Regions from separate parts of the Paenibacillus sp. FSL R5-192 genome, predicted to be linked through region 2. Evidence: riboswitches for the same ligand, from Rfam matches in the RefSeq annotation. Region 2 holds a riboswitch; each other region holds the start of a gene.
What was found. Region 2 has a riboswitch for cyclic di-AMP ahead of C161_RS10520 (C40 family peptidase). Riboswitches for the same ligand answer to the same signal wherever they lie in the genome.

Region 1 (4,216 bases), on a different contig from region 2:
TTATTTTTTTCAGAAACAAGTCAAGATTTGTATTGTCAAAATGCATTGCATAATCATGCATTGTACTTTATAATGACTCAGTCATCAACATGAGAAGCATACAAAGTATTGTAAGGGGAGAGAAAAAGGTTGAAATTAATAAGTCGTTACACCATGATGCTGTTGACCTTTGTTATTCTGCTGACGACTGCCGTTCCTGTGGCACTTGCTAGTGGAACTACAGATAATTCAAGCAGTAAAAAGCTGGTGCTCGGTACAAGTGCCGATTTTGCACCATATGAATTCCATAAAGTGATTAATGGCAAAGATGAAATCGTCGGCTTCGATATTGAGATCGCCAAAGAGATTGCCAAAGATCTTGGCGCTGAGCTTGTGATTGAGGATATGGGCTTCGACGGTCTTCTGCCTTCATTGCAGAGCGGGCGTGTTGATCTGGTGATTTCAGGTATGACGCCGACGGATGAGCGGAAGAAAAGTATCGATTTTTCCGACACCTATTATAAGTCAAAACAAGTGATTATGGTTCGCAATGTGGATAAAGACAAATATCCAACCATGGCAGAACTTGAAAATGCGAAGATTGGCGTTCAGAAAGGCTCCATTCAGGAAACGATCGGACAGAGTATTCCAGGAGCGAAGCTTACTGCGCTGGATAAAATCTCGGATATCGTGCTTCAACTGCAAACAAAACGCATTGACGCGGCAATCGTTGAAGATACCGTTGCTGTAGGTTATCTGGACGATATCATTGGACTTGCTGCTGCTGTTCCGGACGAAGAGCAAGCAGAAGCGGCAATCGGGATTCGTAAAGGTAATACCGAGCTGCTAGCTGCAGTAAATGGAACACTGGAGCGACTGAAAAGCGAAGATAAAATCAATCAGATGGTGACGGACGCCAGCCTCTTGATGGCGGATAAAGCGAACAAATCACAAAATATTTTCCAAGTATTCTGGGAGTACAAAAGTTTCTATGCTACAGGTGTAGGATACACACTTCTGTTGTCTGCACTTGGGGTTATCTTCGGGGTAATTATTGGATTGATCATCTGTTTGTTCCGTTTGCATGACGCTGCAATCTTGCGCTGGATCGGTACGGCTTACGTTGAAGTGATCCGTGGCACACCGATGTTGGTACAGTTGATGATTATTTACTATGGTTTTTCCCTGAGCTTTGGCATTAACTTCACTGCACTTCAGGCAGGTATCATTACACTTTCAATCAATAGTGGTGCCTATCTGGCGGAGATTTTCCGTGCAGGTATCCAAGGTGTGGATCGTGGTCAGTTGGAGGCAGCGCGTTCATTAGGTATGGGAAGAGGCGCCGCGATGCGTTATATCATATTGCCACAAGCCTTCAAAGCTGTATTACCAGCGATCGGTAATGAATTCATAACTATCATCAAAGAATCCTCCATTATCTCCGTTATCGGTATGGTGGACATTATGTATCAGGCAAGTGTAGTCAAGAACATTACGTACCAAGGCTTGAGTCCATTTTTGATTGCAGCAGCCATCTACTTTGTAATGACGTTCATTTTGTCCAAGCTGCTGGGACGACTGGAAAGGAAGTTGAGTGCAAGTGATAGACGTTAGACAATTACACAAATCTTATGGAAATAACGATGTGCTTAAGGGCATAAACGTGACGATTGGCAAAGGTGAGGTTGTCGTGGTCATCGGTCCTTCTGGTTCAGGTAAAAGTACGTTCTTGCGTTGTCTGAATCTGCTGGAACAGCCTACCTCAGGAGAGATTGATTTTGAAGGCGTGTCAATCACGGACCCCAAGCATAACATTAACGCAACTCGTGAGAAAATGGGCATGGTGTTCCAGCACTTCAACCTGTTCCCACACAAAACGGTAGAGCAAAACATTACGATTGCTCCAATTAAAGTGAAGAAACAATCCACTCAGGAAGCGGAAAAAATTGCTGCTGATCTGCTTAACACCGTGGGCTTGTACGATAAAAAAGATACATTCCCGAATCAGCTGTCTGGTGGACAGAAGCAGCGGATCGCCATTGCTAGAGCATTGGCCATGCAGCCGCATGTGATGCTGTTTGACGAGCCTACGTCGGCACTGGATCCTGAGATGGTCGGCGAAGTGCTGGATGTCATGAAACGTCTTGCAGAAGGCGGAATGACGATGGTCATCGTAACCCATGAGATGGGTTTCGCACGTGAAGTGGGAGACCGCATCTTGTTCATGGATGGCGGGGTTATTGTGGAAGAGGGAACACCTGATGAGGTGTTTGGAGCACCCAAAAATTCACGTACACGTGATTTTCTTGCGAAAGTACTCTAAACGATGTGATCAAATAGCGTTACTGACTTCGAGTCGGTAACGCTATTTTTTATGGATAATAATGACGTATGGATTCGGAAAAGTAACTATTCTGTTACCAAATGTAAAGGAATCGGGTCAACCAAACTTTCTGAATTAACCAGTATTCTTACAAATGCTTACATGCTAAAAACCATTTGGTAAGAATTACTACAAGTTCAGGTTACAAAATTGTGATATATTGAACTCTGCCGAAACTTCCGGACAGGGAGTGCGGGGGATGTAACGATGCAGATTGTGCAGGGGGAAGATCTACAGCACACTGCTTGGGGTGAATTGGGTACATAACGTTTCAAATGTAACGAAGAACCTATAGGGTGGGCTCCTCATCCGAATCCGACAACTAACTTCGCAGGCACAATGAGGGAGGAAGACCATGATTAACAAGAAACGTATAGCCAAAACAGCAGTAGCATTAATGACAACAGCAATGCTCATTCAAGCCGTTCCGGCTCACGCCGATTCAGTTCATGTGGCCAAAGAAGGGGATACCTTCTACACCTTATCAAAACAATATGGAGTAGCACTCAACACGTTAATTAAAGCAAACAACGACATTTCGGCTTACAACATTTATGGTGGTTTGAAAATTACGATTCCCGGTAAGGCAAACAATGTAGCAGACGCTGCGGCAACGGAGAGCAAGACCCAAGCGAAGACTGTTACTACAGCAAGCTTGGACGTCAACGCAGATAATAAAGTTGTTCAAGCCTGGGGTAAAACATTCGATTACAGCAAAGCTGTGAACGTAAAAGCAACGGCATACTCTGCAGATCCGTCTGAAAATGGAGGCTGGGGTGCAGTCGATTATTTCGGAAATGACCTTGAACTGGGTACGATTGCAGTTGATCCAAGTGTAATTCCACTTGGAACCAAAGTACTGGTAACTGGTCACAGCCATCCAGGATTGCCAAAACAGGCTTTTGTAGCCACAGCGCGGGATGTGGGCGGTGCAATCAAGGGTCACCGGATTGATATCTTTATCCCGGGTAGCAAACAGTCTGTAAGCTCATTTGGTTTTCAGGATATCGAGCTGTACATTCTGAAGTAGAGAGAAAATAACATTTAAAATGAATTCAAACAGGGTGTCTGCCAGTCGCTAATTCGCGATTGAACAGCACCCTTTTAATATTCTCATTATTTGTTATCACGGTCATCCTAATCTTTGGCCTTGGGCAATCCCAGCATTTCGTCCAAGGTGACCAGTTCATATCCCCGATTACGTAGTTCCTCAATAATTTCAGGCAAAGCCTCAATCGTGCCGTTCAGGTTTGACCCTACACCGCCTCCAGCATGTTGCAGAACGATGGAGCCAGGTTTCACGGCAGAGAGGATGTTATCTTTCACCTGTTCCTTTGAAAGGCCTTTCCAGTCCAGGGAGTCTACGTTCCAGTTCACAATGCTATAATGTTGTTTGGCAGCCCATCTCAGCTGTTCTTCATTAATGTCTCCATAAGGTGGCCGAATCATCTTGGGCGTATATCCCGCCAAACGTTGAATAATATCCCCGGTATGTAAAATTTGTTTGCGAAAGGCATTCATCGACAGCTTACTGAATTCAGGATGATTGTAGCTGTGATTACCAACCATATGCCCTTCCTTAACGATGCGTTTCACTAGATCCGGATGTTTCTCAGCACGACTACCCACGATGAAGAATGTAGCTCTGACATTGTATTTCTTCAATACATCCAGCACTTGTGGAGTAAACCGTGGATCAGGTACATCATCAAAAGTCAGTGCAACCTTCTTGGTTGAAGGACCATTGGTTTTGAACGTATCGGCATATTTTTGACGTAATTGTCCCAATGTCAGTTGTTCTTCTTCCGCAGAATCCAAACCTGATACGGATTCACCTGGCGGGCTTGAAACATC
Region 2 (4,216 bases):
AAATAATATATCATGCGTAATCTATCATGTCAACACTGAAAATAATAACAATAAAGCCCGAATCAGACGTCCATGTCGATTCGGGCTTTACCTTTAACTGCTGCTAATAGTTTGGTTCATTAAAACGGAAGCATACTACAAATTACAGCTTGGAAGGCCAGTTGCCATACCATGCATAACCGCCTCTTCTTTCTTTATCAATATCACTTAATTTGTATTTAACTACCCCGTCACGACCAATAAAGATTGGTTTATCCGTTCCGATCTCATAGAAGCGTGCCCAAATTGGTGCAGCTTTGGAATCAGCGATAATTTTACTATCTCCATTAGCTCTTTCATACTTGTAACCCGTAATTTTCACTTTGTTAAACCAAGCCTCCGCTCCTTTAATGGATGCGGTAATTTTAGCGTTAGCAGGTCTGGTTTTCAGAAATTTAACAATCGTTACACTCTCTCCAGCTGTCAGTGATGGCACTTCGTAGATTCTTGCGCTCGCTGGTTTAAGAGAGCTGGAATCATGTTGTTGTCCCCATGCTGTCAGCTTACCACCTGAAACGACCTGTGTATTCAGAATCGCCTCCACACCTTTGGCAACTGAATTTTTACTGCGGTTAGCAAGTGTGCTGTCGATAAATGAGAAATCACCTTTGCGTGCTGCTACTTCATCCAGCATGATCATTACATTAATCATGGCATCATCATTGTAAGTGATGTGCTTGTGGTATCCGGAGCTTTGGTAAACTTGTGGCCACCCGCCGTTTGAATACTGCATGTTGATCAAAAAGTTAATTCCTTTGATTGCAGCTGTGGAGTAACGCGGATCATTCGTCTTTTTAAATTCCTTCGCCAATCTTCTAATTTCTGAGTATGTAGCCTTGTTGTCTATCGTGGACTTTGCCCACTCTCCACTTGTCTGTTTATAATCTTTTCTCCAACCTCCATCCGGCAGCTGGTTCTTCAAAATATCAGAAATACTCGCTGTAGTACCCGACGCATCTGCAGCAGATACCGTCCCTACAGGGAGAACTGCCATTCCAACTACTGAGAACACCATCGTACATGCCAGGACAAAAGTAATTATTTTCTTCGCTTTCAAATGTAACACTCTCCTATGTTCGTTTTTATAAATCTTCCACTTCTACTTTACCTATGATATACGCCCCAAACCTCCTTTATTTGTATTTATCGCATAATAAAATCAATTTTCATCCAATATGTGGATTGGATAATCAGATAATATGCAAAAAATCGATTTTTGTCAATATATGCAACTTAATGAATATAATCTCTCTAATTCTACATAACGGGATAGTTCTTTTAACTCATGACAAACCTATTTATTTATCCAAATTCGTCTTAAACGAACCAATAATGACGTTTTTGTCATGAATGATACCCAAACTTGATCCCTTCTTTCATATAAAAACCTTAATTCCGCTAACATTGAGGTATTACGAAGGGTTTTAAATGGGTTTGACAATTACGCATTTATGCAATATAGTTTCAAATAGTTACAAAAACTTAATTATTCATTGCCGAGTTTCATGTTTGAAAACGGGGGAACCAATTTGGGTGAATTATTCTTATACATAGGAAATATAGGGAACCTTCTACCGAACCCTTAGCTAACTCCGTAGGCATCGAAGGGAGAACATTGATTTTGAAAAAACTGATTATCTCCATTTTTGGAGCAGCTGTATTATTTACATCCGGGGCAACAAGCACAGAGGCAAGCAGTATCAACTCCGTAGTGAACAACATGACAGGTATTCCTTACAAATGGGGTGGCACAACTGTAGCCGGCTTCGACTGTTCTGGTTTTATGAGATATCTTTTCAACAAATACAGCATTGAATTACCACGTACTTCGCAGCAGCAAGCCAAAGCAGGTACTCCCGTATCCAAGAGCAATGTTCGGACAGGTGATCTGGTGTTCTTTAATACAACAGGCAAAGGCATTTCACATACAGGTGTATATATCGGCGGCGGACAATTCGCTCATGCCTCCAGCAGTAAAGGTGTAAGCATCACGAAGTTATCGAATCCATACTTCAATGATCGTTATGTAACAGCACGTCGGGTAACTGGACAGTTTATGTATGATAAAATGTTAGGTAAAATGTGATTCACATACAAAAAGGCATCGGTTATTAACCGGATGCCTTTTTTGCACTTAAAAATTTATGTTGCATTGCTTACTAATGCAGCGCCTTCTGCACTCGCATCGCACCCTGAGACAGGGCATGTCCTCCACCAACAGCTCCGGCCACGGCTACGGTCTCCATGATCTCCTGATCTGTTGCACCCTTGGCACGGGCTTCTTCTACATGGTAGAAGGTACATACCTCATTGTTGGCGAATAATCCAATGCCAAGTGCAATTAGCTGTTTTGTCTTCGCATCAATCACGCCAGGTTGGAAGCATTCTCCGGTAAACTCATGATACGACTTCACCACACCTGGCAGCACATCGCTTAATGCTCCAATCTGATCCTTGTAGGCATGAACTTTATCATTCATCAATGTCATGGCTTGTAGCACACCCTCTCGGCTATAGTTACAGATCTTCCTCACTGTACCTATCTTCTCTCCCGAGTGAGCCAATTATGCCAAGAAATCATGGTAATTCCAAACATTTAACGCGCATGGCCCTGCCATAATTATAAGCTGTTACTCACTAAGTGGACTCTGGCGCGGCTCGCTGAACAGCTGATAGCTGTAACCTCGGTCCAGCTTAACGACACGTCGATTCTGACGACGGATAAGTACCTGCTCGCCATCCCAGGCAACCACAATGCCCTTCACGTCGTTCGATTCCAGCTCGTCCCGTACGACTCTAACTTTCTCACCTGACAGACGCAGGGCGTCCAATTCTGTATCACTAATCATCTTCATGGCTCCTATATTTCAAATTTATTTACAAAAAGAGACCTAAATGAAAAGTCATTTAGGTCTCACGTGACTGTATTGGACTGTCATGTCATTCGAAATTATGTCCCGACTGAAAGTTACCGCTGCGCGTGCTCTTTGCTGTCGTTCTTCTCGAACCAAAAATCAAGCACTTTGGCGGACATCACACGTTCTTCAAGGTACTCCACTTGATGCGGTGTAAATTGTTCTTTCCAAGAGAAGGACAACTCTTCGCACAAGCCTACAATCGTCAGTAATTCTGACCAGGCAACATAGCGTTTGTACCAGAAAAATTGAGGATGTTCAATCATATAGGGATAAAGGTCATCGAATTCCGTATGTTTACAATCCAGGGCACGTTCAAAATGAACTTTCGATTCCGCCAGCTTATCATTAAAAAATTGTTCTGTTGCCGGTTGGTTCCCCATGGTGTTGCCTCCTCTCCCTAACATAACCCCATTATAAATGAAATCGGCGGTCATGCAAAGGCATAGTTCAAAAAATAGGCCCTATTCCTTTAAAATGTCACATTTCGTTATCGTCAAATTGTACTGTTCCATCGTTCAGGGAACGAATGCGTACCAAGGCTTCCACCGGAATACCCTGTTCACGAATCGTGCGTGCCCCTGCCTGGAAACTTTTCTCGACCACAACGCCGAATCCGACAAGTTCCGCACCGGAACGCTCGATAATTTTGATGACGCCACGAGCGGCATCTCCATTGGCAATGATATCATCAATGAACAAAATGCGGTCATTCTCATGAATGAACTCGCGGGATACCATAATGTCAGTTACAATTCCTTTGGTAAAGGACGGTACACGTTCACAGTAAGCATCAGGATCAGCCAGAAGTGTTTTTTTGCGACGGGCGAATACAAGGGGCACCCCAAGTTCATAGGCTGCGGCAAACGCAACCGGAATCCCTGAGGATTCTACCGTGATTACCCGAGTTACTCCACTTTCACGAAAACGGGCAGCAAACTCACGTCCCATCTCCATCGTTAATGCAGGATCAATCTGGTGGTTCAACAGACCATCCAGCTTTAATACTTGATCCGAGATAACCACACCTTCTTGTAAAATTCGTTGTTTCAATAATTCCATGATTTGACCTCCCAAGCCTATCCTATGAGGTAAAAGTATCATATATCTATCTATAAGTTCAAGCGAAATTGCCTTGACGCTGTCCTTGGGACGCATTTCAAGCCAAAGCTCATTATCGATTGTCATGACTTTCGTGGGTCAAGCATACCTTGTACCATGGTACCCGCATGTCCAAACTATACAGGGGCCTGAGAGGGGAA
Region 3 (4,216 bases), on a different contig from region 2:
ATACCTGCCTGCTCCAGCAGAATGTCTGCCTGTTCCCGGTTCTCCTTTGTGAAGAAACGTGCCTTCAAATTGTTTGAGATTGTTTTTCTCCGCTGGGCAAAAGAAGCCTGTACCACTTCGAAGTAGTGTGCTTCATCCGGAATCTCCACTGGTGGTTGCTCACGCACTTTCAGCTTAATGACAGCTGATTCCACATTAGGTTGCGGAATGAAGACCGTAGGAGGCACAATACACACAAGTTCCGGCATACTGTAGTACTGAACTGCGATGCTTAGACTACCGTAGTCTTTTGATCCTGGTGCAGCAGCCATGCGTTCAGCCACTTCTTTTTGGATCATGACAACAATGCTGTCTACCGGCAGCTTCTCTTCCAGCAGTTTCATCATGATTGGAGTCGTTACATAATAAGGCAGGTTAGCCACAACACTGACTTTGTCCACGGATGCAAAATCCGTATTAAACAACTCAGCCAGATCAAGCTTCAGCACATCCCCATGATGAACACGTACATTCGAATAAGGCTGCATCACTTCTCCCAGGATTGGGATTAAGCGCTGGTCAATCTCTACGGCTGTGACGGGACCGGCTACCCGAGCCAGTCGCTCCGTGAGGGCTCCAATACCCGGCCCGATCTCCAGTGCGCCCTTGGACTCGTCCAGATCGGCTGCATTAACAATTTTGTTCAGTATATTTTGATCGATCAGAAAGTTCTGACCCAGACTTTTCTTAAATGAGAATCCGTGTCTTTGAATAATCTCTTTCGTACGCTTGGGCGTTGCAATTTCAATCGTCTCTTCCATGTTCTTCATATGCTCACAATCCTTCACGTTCAATTTGCGCTAATGCTGTAGAGAACTCTTCCCGTGTAATCTGAAATACACTGAGGCGTTTGTGGAACTGCTTACCGTTACAATAACCGATGCCCAGCAGATTGCCCATCTCCATGCGACGTGCAGCAGCCTGCGGATGCACAATAAGTCCTGCCGCGATCAGGTCCTCCCAATCGATCAGGCTCGGAGCACCTTCGTATGAAGTATGTACGCGCGCCAGAGCATGACGGATCGCCTCTGGTGAGGCATTCTCCACCCCAATGTCCCCTTTGCGCGTTGCATCGGCTTCCGGAATGAAGGCATGTTTGCAGCCTGGCACCTTGTTCGCAATAATTTTTCGAATGCGTTCGCCAGCATGATCCGGATCTGTCAGTACAATGACTCCCCGTCTCTCCTGAGCAAGCGCAATCCGCTTCAGAATGCGTTGGTTGATTGCTGATCCACCTGTTTCTATGGTATCGGCTTCCACGGCCCGACGGATAGCTACCGTATCGTCACGGCCTTCCACCACAATGATTTCTTTTATCATGTTCCATTTCTTCCTTTCTAACGCAAAAAGAAGAGGAATATCCTCTTCTCTGCCAAACGGCGGGGGAGACTGAATTCAGACTCCTCCGCCGCATATTCCGCATGAATCATTCATGCAACTATTTTATAGCATTCCCATTTCAAAGTAAAACGATTTTAGTTCGCTTCCGGCTTCACCGGACCGATCACGTAGACCGTCTTGCCTTTCTTACGTCCAAAATTCAGGGCATGCTTCACACTGTCATAATACACATCAATTTTGTTGCCTTTAATGGCACCGCCTGTATCTTCCGCACGACGGAATCCCAGACCTTCGATATATACCCACCAGCCAATTGGAATGACTTTGGGATCAACCGCAATGGTGCGTCCTTCCGTTACACGAGTACCGGAAGCTGTTTTAGTTCCAATGCCAGGCTCTTCGGAAGAGTAGGCAGTCATGGATACATTTTTAAGTACTTTGGAGTATTTAAAAGAAGTCCCGGATACGGTAATCACTTTGCTGCCCGAGGCAGATGTTTTCTTCGAGTTCGTTGTTGTAGCCTTTTTGGTTGTTGACGTTTGAGCCGATACGGTCTGAATCTCAGGTTCTTTCACGACCGGTTTTGCTTTGGTGCCGACAGCGATCACTTTATCTACACGATTATTCGCGACAGATTTGCCGACCATTTTTTTGGAGACCAATTCTCCATCCTGAAATACCTTTTCGATATGCTGCACAATTGTGCCTTCTTTGCCGTTCACAACGACACGGTTATCCCCTTTGTATAAGCTAGGGTCAGCCGTTTTAATGACTTTGTAAGCGATCGGTTGCTCTACTTCCACTGTACGCTTTGTTACGCGCACTACACGGATCTTCATCTCCGCTTTGATCGCAGTTCCAAGCGCCGGATACACTTTATCATTACTTTCAACTTGAATACCTGATTTTTGAATTGCATCTTCTACCGATGAATCGGTTGTATACAGAGTCTTGGTGTCTCCGTCTGCCGTAATGTTAACTGGAACGGCCCGCTCAATAACGATTCGGTCTCCATCTGTAATCGCCCCATTCATGGACATGGATACCTTATCGTGAGGGCTGACTGTGATCGACTGCTCCTCCAGCATTTCCTGAAGCATTCCTGTACGAGTCTCTACCACCTGAGCTTTGCCATCAATAACCAGCGAAATTTGTTTCCCGGCCTGACCGTAAACGACTAACAAGATCATGATTGTAAGCGCAATTGAGAAAATCGCGATCAATGCCATTTGACGCATGTTCTCATGCTTCCACCGCAACGCGAAAGACTTACTGGATGATCGTGACTCATGGGTCTCTTCTGGTTGGAATGTGCCCACTTCTCCGTCCTCCTTCATAGCCTCGCCGTCTAAAGTAATGCATGATGTCTTTGACGTGACTATACCAAATTTTCTACAGAACACAGATTGGACCAACATAATCCGATTCTGCACCATGAATCAATCTTCGCAACATGATGTCATCCTCCTGAATACCTACCGTATGATGACAATATTTCTTTTATTCAAAAACAAAAAAGCCAAAGAAAGAGTGTAAGAGGAACTCTTCCGTGGCTTCCGAATGATTCTGAATATCGGAAATTCATGCACGAGGTTGCCTCTCTTTTTCCGCTTGCGAGGTTAGCTGTCGGGTTCGGGCGAAAGAGAGCCGCCCTATCTTGGGTCACCCGCTCATGGCGGACGCCCTTGAATTCACCCCGAGACCCAAAGAAGAAATCAAATACGGCTTCGCAGTTCCCTTCGCTGCTTTTGGGTCAGCGAACGTTGCGCATCGGCCAAATACACCGATGTTTAAGCCCTATTGGTTCCCCCGCTCTCCGATAACGGAGACTCAGCGAGACTGATTCATGAAAGTAATGTTGTTTCATCGGAAAGTGTCCCTTTGTTCATCCCCCGAACATCTGTCCAATTTTCCGCACAACAATTCACTGAAAAGATGATATCCTGTTTTGATGCATGTTGTAAAGCGTTGATCAAGTACGTTTTTCTGAATATTTGGTTAAAATATTGTAATATTCTTGATTTATTTGGATCAAAGGGCAAATTACCTCCGCTTACCTGCCTTTTTCACCTCATTTGCTCGTTTTTTTAACGAATCCCAAATCGTTCCATGGCATTTTTGGTTGTTATTGCAGCAATTTCCTCCACCGAAATGCCTTTAATTTCCGCAGCTGCCTCTGCAACCAGACGTACATGCGCTGTCTCATTTCGCTTCCCACGATAAGGGTGAGGTGTCAAATATGGAGCATCTGTTTCAATGAAAAAACGGTCCATAGGAACCTTCTCCAGCACCTCTTTGGGCTGCTTTGCATTTTTGAATGTGATCGGTCCTCCGAAGGAGAGATGGAAGCCCATATCGAGACAACTTTTTGCTGTTTCCCAGCTGCCTGAGAACGAGTGCATCACACCACCAACTTCACCCGCTTTCTCTTCACGCAAAATTCTTATGATATCCTCATGTGCATCCCGATTATGGATGACAATTGGCATGTTCACTTCACGCGCCAAAGCAATTTGTTGTCGTAATACGCGATGCTGTATTTCTTTTGGTGAAGTATCCCAGTGATAATCCAATCCAATCTCACCGATCGCAACCACTTTTTCATGCTTGCATAAAGATGCAATCCACTCCAAATCGCCCTCCTGCATTGTGATCGCATCTACGGGATGCCACCCTACAGCTGCATATATAAAGTCATATGTTTCAGCGAGTTTCATTGTGGTTGGAATTGTCTCCCGGTTAAAGCCAATGTTGATCATGCGACCAACTCCTGCATCCACAGCACGCTGAATCATGTCCTCGCGGTCCTCGTCGAATTGTGGTGCATCCAGATGTG
Region 4 (4,216 bases), on a different contig from region 2:
CAGCCATCCTGATTGTATCTGCCGCTGTATTTCACAGTGCTGGTATGACGCAGGTTGCTGAGATCGCTGATGCCTATCATCTGCTGACACCTCTATTGGGTACTACGGTCGCAAGTATCCTGTTCGGTGTGGCGCTGTTAGCATCAGGTCAGAACTCTACCCTTACAGGTACACTCGCTGGGCAGATCGTTATGGAAGGTTTCCTGAACATTCGAATTCCGGCTTGGCTACGCAGACTGGTCACACGTCTGATCGCCATCATCCCCGCGGTAATTGTGACAGCCATTGCAGGAGAACATGGCACAGAAGAACTACTCATTTTGAGCCAGGTCGTCCTGTCGCTTCAATTGCCGTTTGCTGTAATTCCCCTGGTGATGTTCACGAGTGATAAAAAAAGCATGGGTGCATTCGCCAACAAATTGTGGCTCAAAATCATCTCATGGGTCATTGCCGCGATTATCGTTGTGCTGAATGTATATCTGATCATTCAGACGATTCGGTTATTCTAATCTCATTTTAATTGGCTAAATACTAAAAAGGCTGATCAACTCCGGTATTTTATACCCAGTTGATCAGCCTTTATTGTTGCAATACAGCAACATGTTTCCTTTTATAGTAAAACTCAAACTCCAATAAACAACCATCTGCATCTAATCCTGATTTGGTATCAATAACGGCAAGAGTTGATCCAATGAATCAACAGTCCAATCCGCACGTTTGTCATCCGATAGTTCTGGCTGAAATCTTCCGTAACCCTGCATAATTCGAATCGTACGCATGCCCAGCTTCCGAGCAGGTATAATGTCGTTATCGATCCGATCGCCGATCATGACGGCTTCCTCCGGTTCACAACCGGCCTGCTTCAAGGCCACAGCGTATAACTCAGGGTCTGGCTTGGACACTCCTTCTTCAGCCGAACATGCCAGAACATCAACATACTTCCGCAAGCCGTAGCTCTCCAGTCTCTCTTCCGTTCCAGGACTCTGATTGGCAATAATGCCAATGCGATAATGCCGTGACAACTGCTGAAGAACGGAATCTGCTGAAGGAAAAGGACGTTCAAGATCTTTTTGAAACTTCAGCTTGTCCTGAATCTGTTTTTGATGTCCCTCGTCTTTAACAAATGTGCGAATTGCCACTCTCATAGGCCATTGCTCATATTTTCGGTAACAGTTCGCGAACAGTTCGCGTACCGTCTCAATCTTCACCGGATACCCCAAAACACAAGCTTCACGGACGAACTGTCCAATAATATCATCAACCGGCTCCCATTCATCCACCAGTGTATCTCCAACATCAAAAAACAACCATTTCAATCCACCTACATCCGGCACGCCAATTCCTCCTTGTAAGCATAAAAAAGAAGACTCACCATCCTGCATGAGTCTCCTCAAACTTCCGTTTATCGATGAATCAATTTCATAATACCTTGAGTGAATTCTGAAATTGATTCTAATACATTCAATTATAACAGGCACCTTACACCTGAGCAATCACAAGCTATGGCATTAACCATTGAGGAGAAAGCCAACTTCCCCATTGAGCGAATATACAATCCGGTCTGCGCCCATGCCCCGATAGATGCCCTTAGGATGACTCTGCTCCGTAATGACGCACAGGGATTTCGATGTCCATGAACGGCAGATCTGTAAATAACGACAGGTCAGATTCAGGCTGTTCTCGAAAATAAACACGTTGCCTACGCTGCCCTGCGGCAAAAACCATTTTTGAGCTGCAGCCGTGTTCATGCGAATGACATGTTCTACTCCGATTCTACGGAGTCTGCGCTCTTCCCCTGCACTGTTGGTTAGAACGGCAAACGGCATTTTTTTGTACATCAGTAATTTGATAAATTTGCGTCCTGCTTCATTTGGAGCAGTCACTAAGATCATCTCAGTATCCATCATTCGTTCCTCCCTTGGCGTGAAAAGACAACAAAAAAGAAGCGTGGGGGACCAAGGCCTCCCGAACGCTTCTTAAAGAATCCATGGCGAAAACGCCATGAACCAGCGTACGGCTTGTTGCCTCTCCCTTTAACGCTTACGAGGTTAGCTGACGGATTCGGGCGCGAGAGTCGCCCTATTTCCGGCTGTCACCGGAAAATTCACCCCATGAATGCCTACTGTCCTGGACAGCGCATTCCGTTGGTTCCCCCGTTTTCCACTCATGAATGAATGGAAACTCAGCGATTAAAACATCGTTCGTATATCTTAAGATAAGATCGAGCGATATTATCGTTTGTTTCGTTTTTCATATACAATTTAGTTTAAATTGAAATTACGTTATGAATCATACACCCGTGCCATGACGGTGTAAAGTCCTCACAGATCACCGAATCGGCAGATTTTTGCCAATACTCATCCATAATAACGCTTACAATAAGGTTATACTCTATCCATCTCTTCAAGGCTATCTAATTCTCACTCTGACGAAAATCCCTTCGCAATTCATTCACGTATTCCGCACAACTTGCCTGTTTTGATTCTTTTAACACCATATTAGTTTTGCAATATTTAATTGCAACCAATATAATAGAAGATATAAGAGTAAATAAATGGAGGCGATTTAGATGACAGTCTACGATTACAAAGTGAATACCCTTCGCGGTCAAGAAGTTGAAATGTCCGACTACCGTGACAAAGTGCTCCTGATCGTGAATACGGCAAGCTCATGCGGCCTTACCCCTCAATTCAAAGGTCTTCAAGAACTGCAAGACAAGTTTCAAGATGCTCCATTTGAAGTTCTTGGTTTCCCAAGTAACCAGTTTGCACAGGAAAAAGGATCTTCCGACGATATTGCCGAGTTCTGTCAGATGAATTATGGCGTGAGCTTCCCCATGTTTGAGAAAATTGATGTGAACGGATCAAGCGCTCACCCTCTTTTCCAACACCTTAGTACAGAAGCTCCTGGCCTGCTCGGCTCCAAAGCAATCAAATGGAATTTCACCAAATTCCTTGTGGATCAGAACGGACAGGTCATTAAACGTTATGCTCCCAAAACAACACCGGACAAGATTGAAGAAGATATCAAGAACTTGCTGCAAAAATAATACACAGGCCACCCGTAGCGGGAAGGTAGAGCAGTATTGCCCCGGTAATGGATGGCTTTTTTTTCTCAACTTTGATGTCATACTGTTCGAAAAAGACAAAAAAAGAAGCTTTCCAATAACGGAAAGCTTCTTTTTAATCGTTCATATGATGCGGTCGAGAGGACTCGAACCTCCACGGGCATACGCCCACTACCCCCTCAAGATAGCGTGTCTGCCATTCCACCACGACCGCATGTCGTAAATAATCGGCAACAGAATTGATTATACCGGGTTCAGAACTAAAAGTAAAGTATTTTTTAATACTTCTTTTTCAGCTAGGCATTTTCATCAAAAATCGCATAATCTCGTCATCTTTACCCATGAACTGCATATTATTAGATTTGATCCCCTCTTTTTCGGTAAGAGCCGATCTTGTTGATTCATTTATATATAGTCCTTCCTTATATATGGTCCTCCCTGCACTTCGCCACATAAATAACACAGTGAGTTATATAAAATAACACAAATATTGAATTTCAAATTTAATCCATTAAATTTCACGGATACTATTGACAAAAAGCGGACATTTATGGGATGATAACTATCATATAATTCGGATTTTTAAACAAAATGCAAACAAAAAGGGATATTAATGTCACTTAAAGTAACATTTAACGAACACAGGAGGCGAATGATTGTGAACCGTGGGAATAAGCTGCTCGATTATGTCAAACTGCTTGATTCCTCTATTCAGGTTGGAGGGTTCACCCATTCCTTCGGCATGGATATCCATATCAGGGAGGGTACCATTCGTAATGCTGAAGATCTCGAATCATTCATGCGTTGTCAGTTGCATCCCAGCATCGTTCGTCTTGAAGGTATGGCCATCAAAGGCATCTATACCGCAGCAGATCACAAGGATACATGGCGGATAGCTCTGATCGACAAGCTCGTCCATGTTCAGCGAACCCCTGGAGATCTCAGAGAACAAGCTGCCGCCATGGGTAAACGATTGATCAGACTTGCACGCGCTCTGCACCCCTGGATTGAATTCAGCCAGCTCGAACAGATCTTTGCCAAATACGATTCGGTTGGCTGCCTCTCCACTGTTCACGCCTGGATTAACCACCACCTCGACATCCCGGTCGAGGAGGCGGTCCTTGGTTACCTGCATTCAGCCATGAATGC

Region 1: another riboswitch for cyclic di-AMP. It lies ahead of C161_RS26460 (3D domain-containing protein); the one in region 2 lies ahead of C161_RS10520 (C40 family peptidase).
Region 3: another riboswitch for cyclic di-AMP. It lies ahead of C161_RS04570 (3D domain-containing protein); the one in region 2 lies ahead of C161_RS10520 (C40 family peptidase).
Region 4: another riboswitch for cyclic di-AMP. It lies ahead of C161_RS07230 (hypothetical protein); the one in region 2 lies ahead of C161_RS10520 (C40 family peptidase).

The regions. Positions count from the first base shown of each region.
Region 1 covers NZ_ASPR01000049.1:274,634-278,849, reverse strand. The annotation lists gene C161_RS26470 (ABC transporter substrate-binding protein/permease) at 130-1,593, shown strand; gene C161_RS26465 (amino acid ABC transporter ATP-binding protein) at 1,580-2,302, shown strand; cyclic di-AMP (ydaO/yuaA leader) riboswitch at 2,521-2,715, shown strand; gene C161_RS26460 (3D domain-containing protein) at 2,718-3,392, shown strand; gene C161_RS26455 (polysaccharide deacetylase family protein) at 3,500-4,216, opposite strand, start outside.
Region 2 covers NZ_ASPR01000014.1:468,386-472,601, reverse strand. The annotation lists gene pelA (pectate lyase) at 143-1,105, opposite strand; cyclic di-AMP (ydaO/yuaA leader) riboswitch at 1,524-1,655, shown strand; gene C161_RS10520 (C40 family peptidase) at 1,661-2,125, shown strand; gene C161_RS10515 (carboxymuconolactone decarboxylase family protein) at 2,199-2,528, opposite strand; gene C161_RS10510 (hypothetical protein) at 2,670-2,888, opposite strand; gene C161_RS10505 (hypothetical protein) at 3,008-3,337, opposite strand; gene C161_RS10500 (xanthine phosphoribosyltransferase) at 3,435-4,016, opposite strand.
Region 3 covers NZ_ASPR01000007.1:49,455-53,670, forward strand. The annotation lists gene rsmA (16S rRNA (adenine(1518)-N(6)/adenine(1519)-N(6))-dimethyltransferase RsmA) at 1-809, opposite strand, end outside; gene rnmV (ribonuclease M5) at 814-1,359, opposite strand; gene C161_RS04570 (3D domain-containing protein) at 1,515-2,699, opposite strand; cyclic di-AMP (ydaO/yuaA leader) riboswitch at 2,973-3,226, opposite strand; gene C161_RS04575 (TatD family hydrolase) at 3,468-4,216, opposite strand, start outside.
Region 4 covers NZ_ASPR01000012.1:279,494-283,709, reverse strand. The annotation lists gene C161_RS07240 (Nramp family divalent metal transporter) at 1-509, shown strand, start outside; gene C161_RS07235 (HAD family hydrolase) at 651-1,334, opposite strand; gene C161_RS07230 (hypothetical protein) at 1,509-1,907, opposite strand; cyclic di-AMP (ydaO/yuaA leader) riboswitch at 2,023-2,198, opposite strand; gene C161_RS07225 (glutathione peroxidase) at 2,570-3,049, shown strand; tRNA gene C161_RS07220 (tRNA-Leu) at 3,199-3,281, opposite strand; gene C161_RS07215 (urease accessory protein UreF) at 3,726-4,216, shown strand, end outside.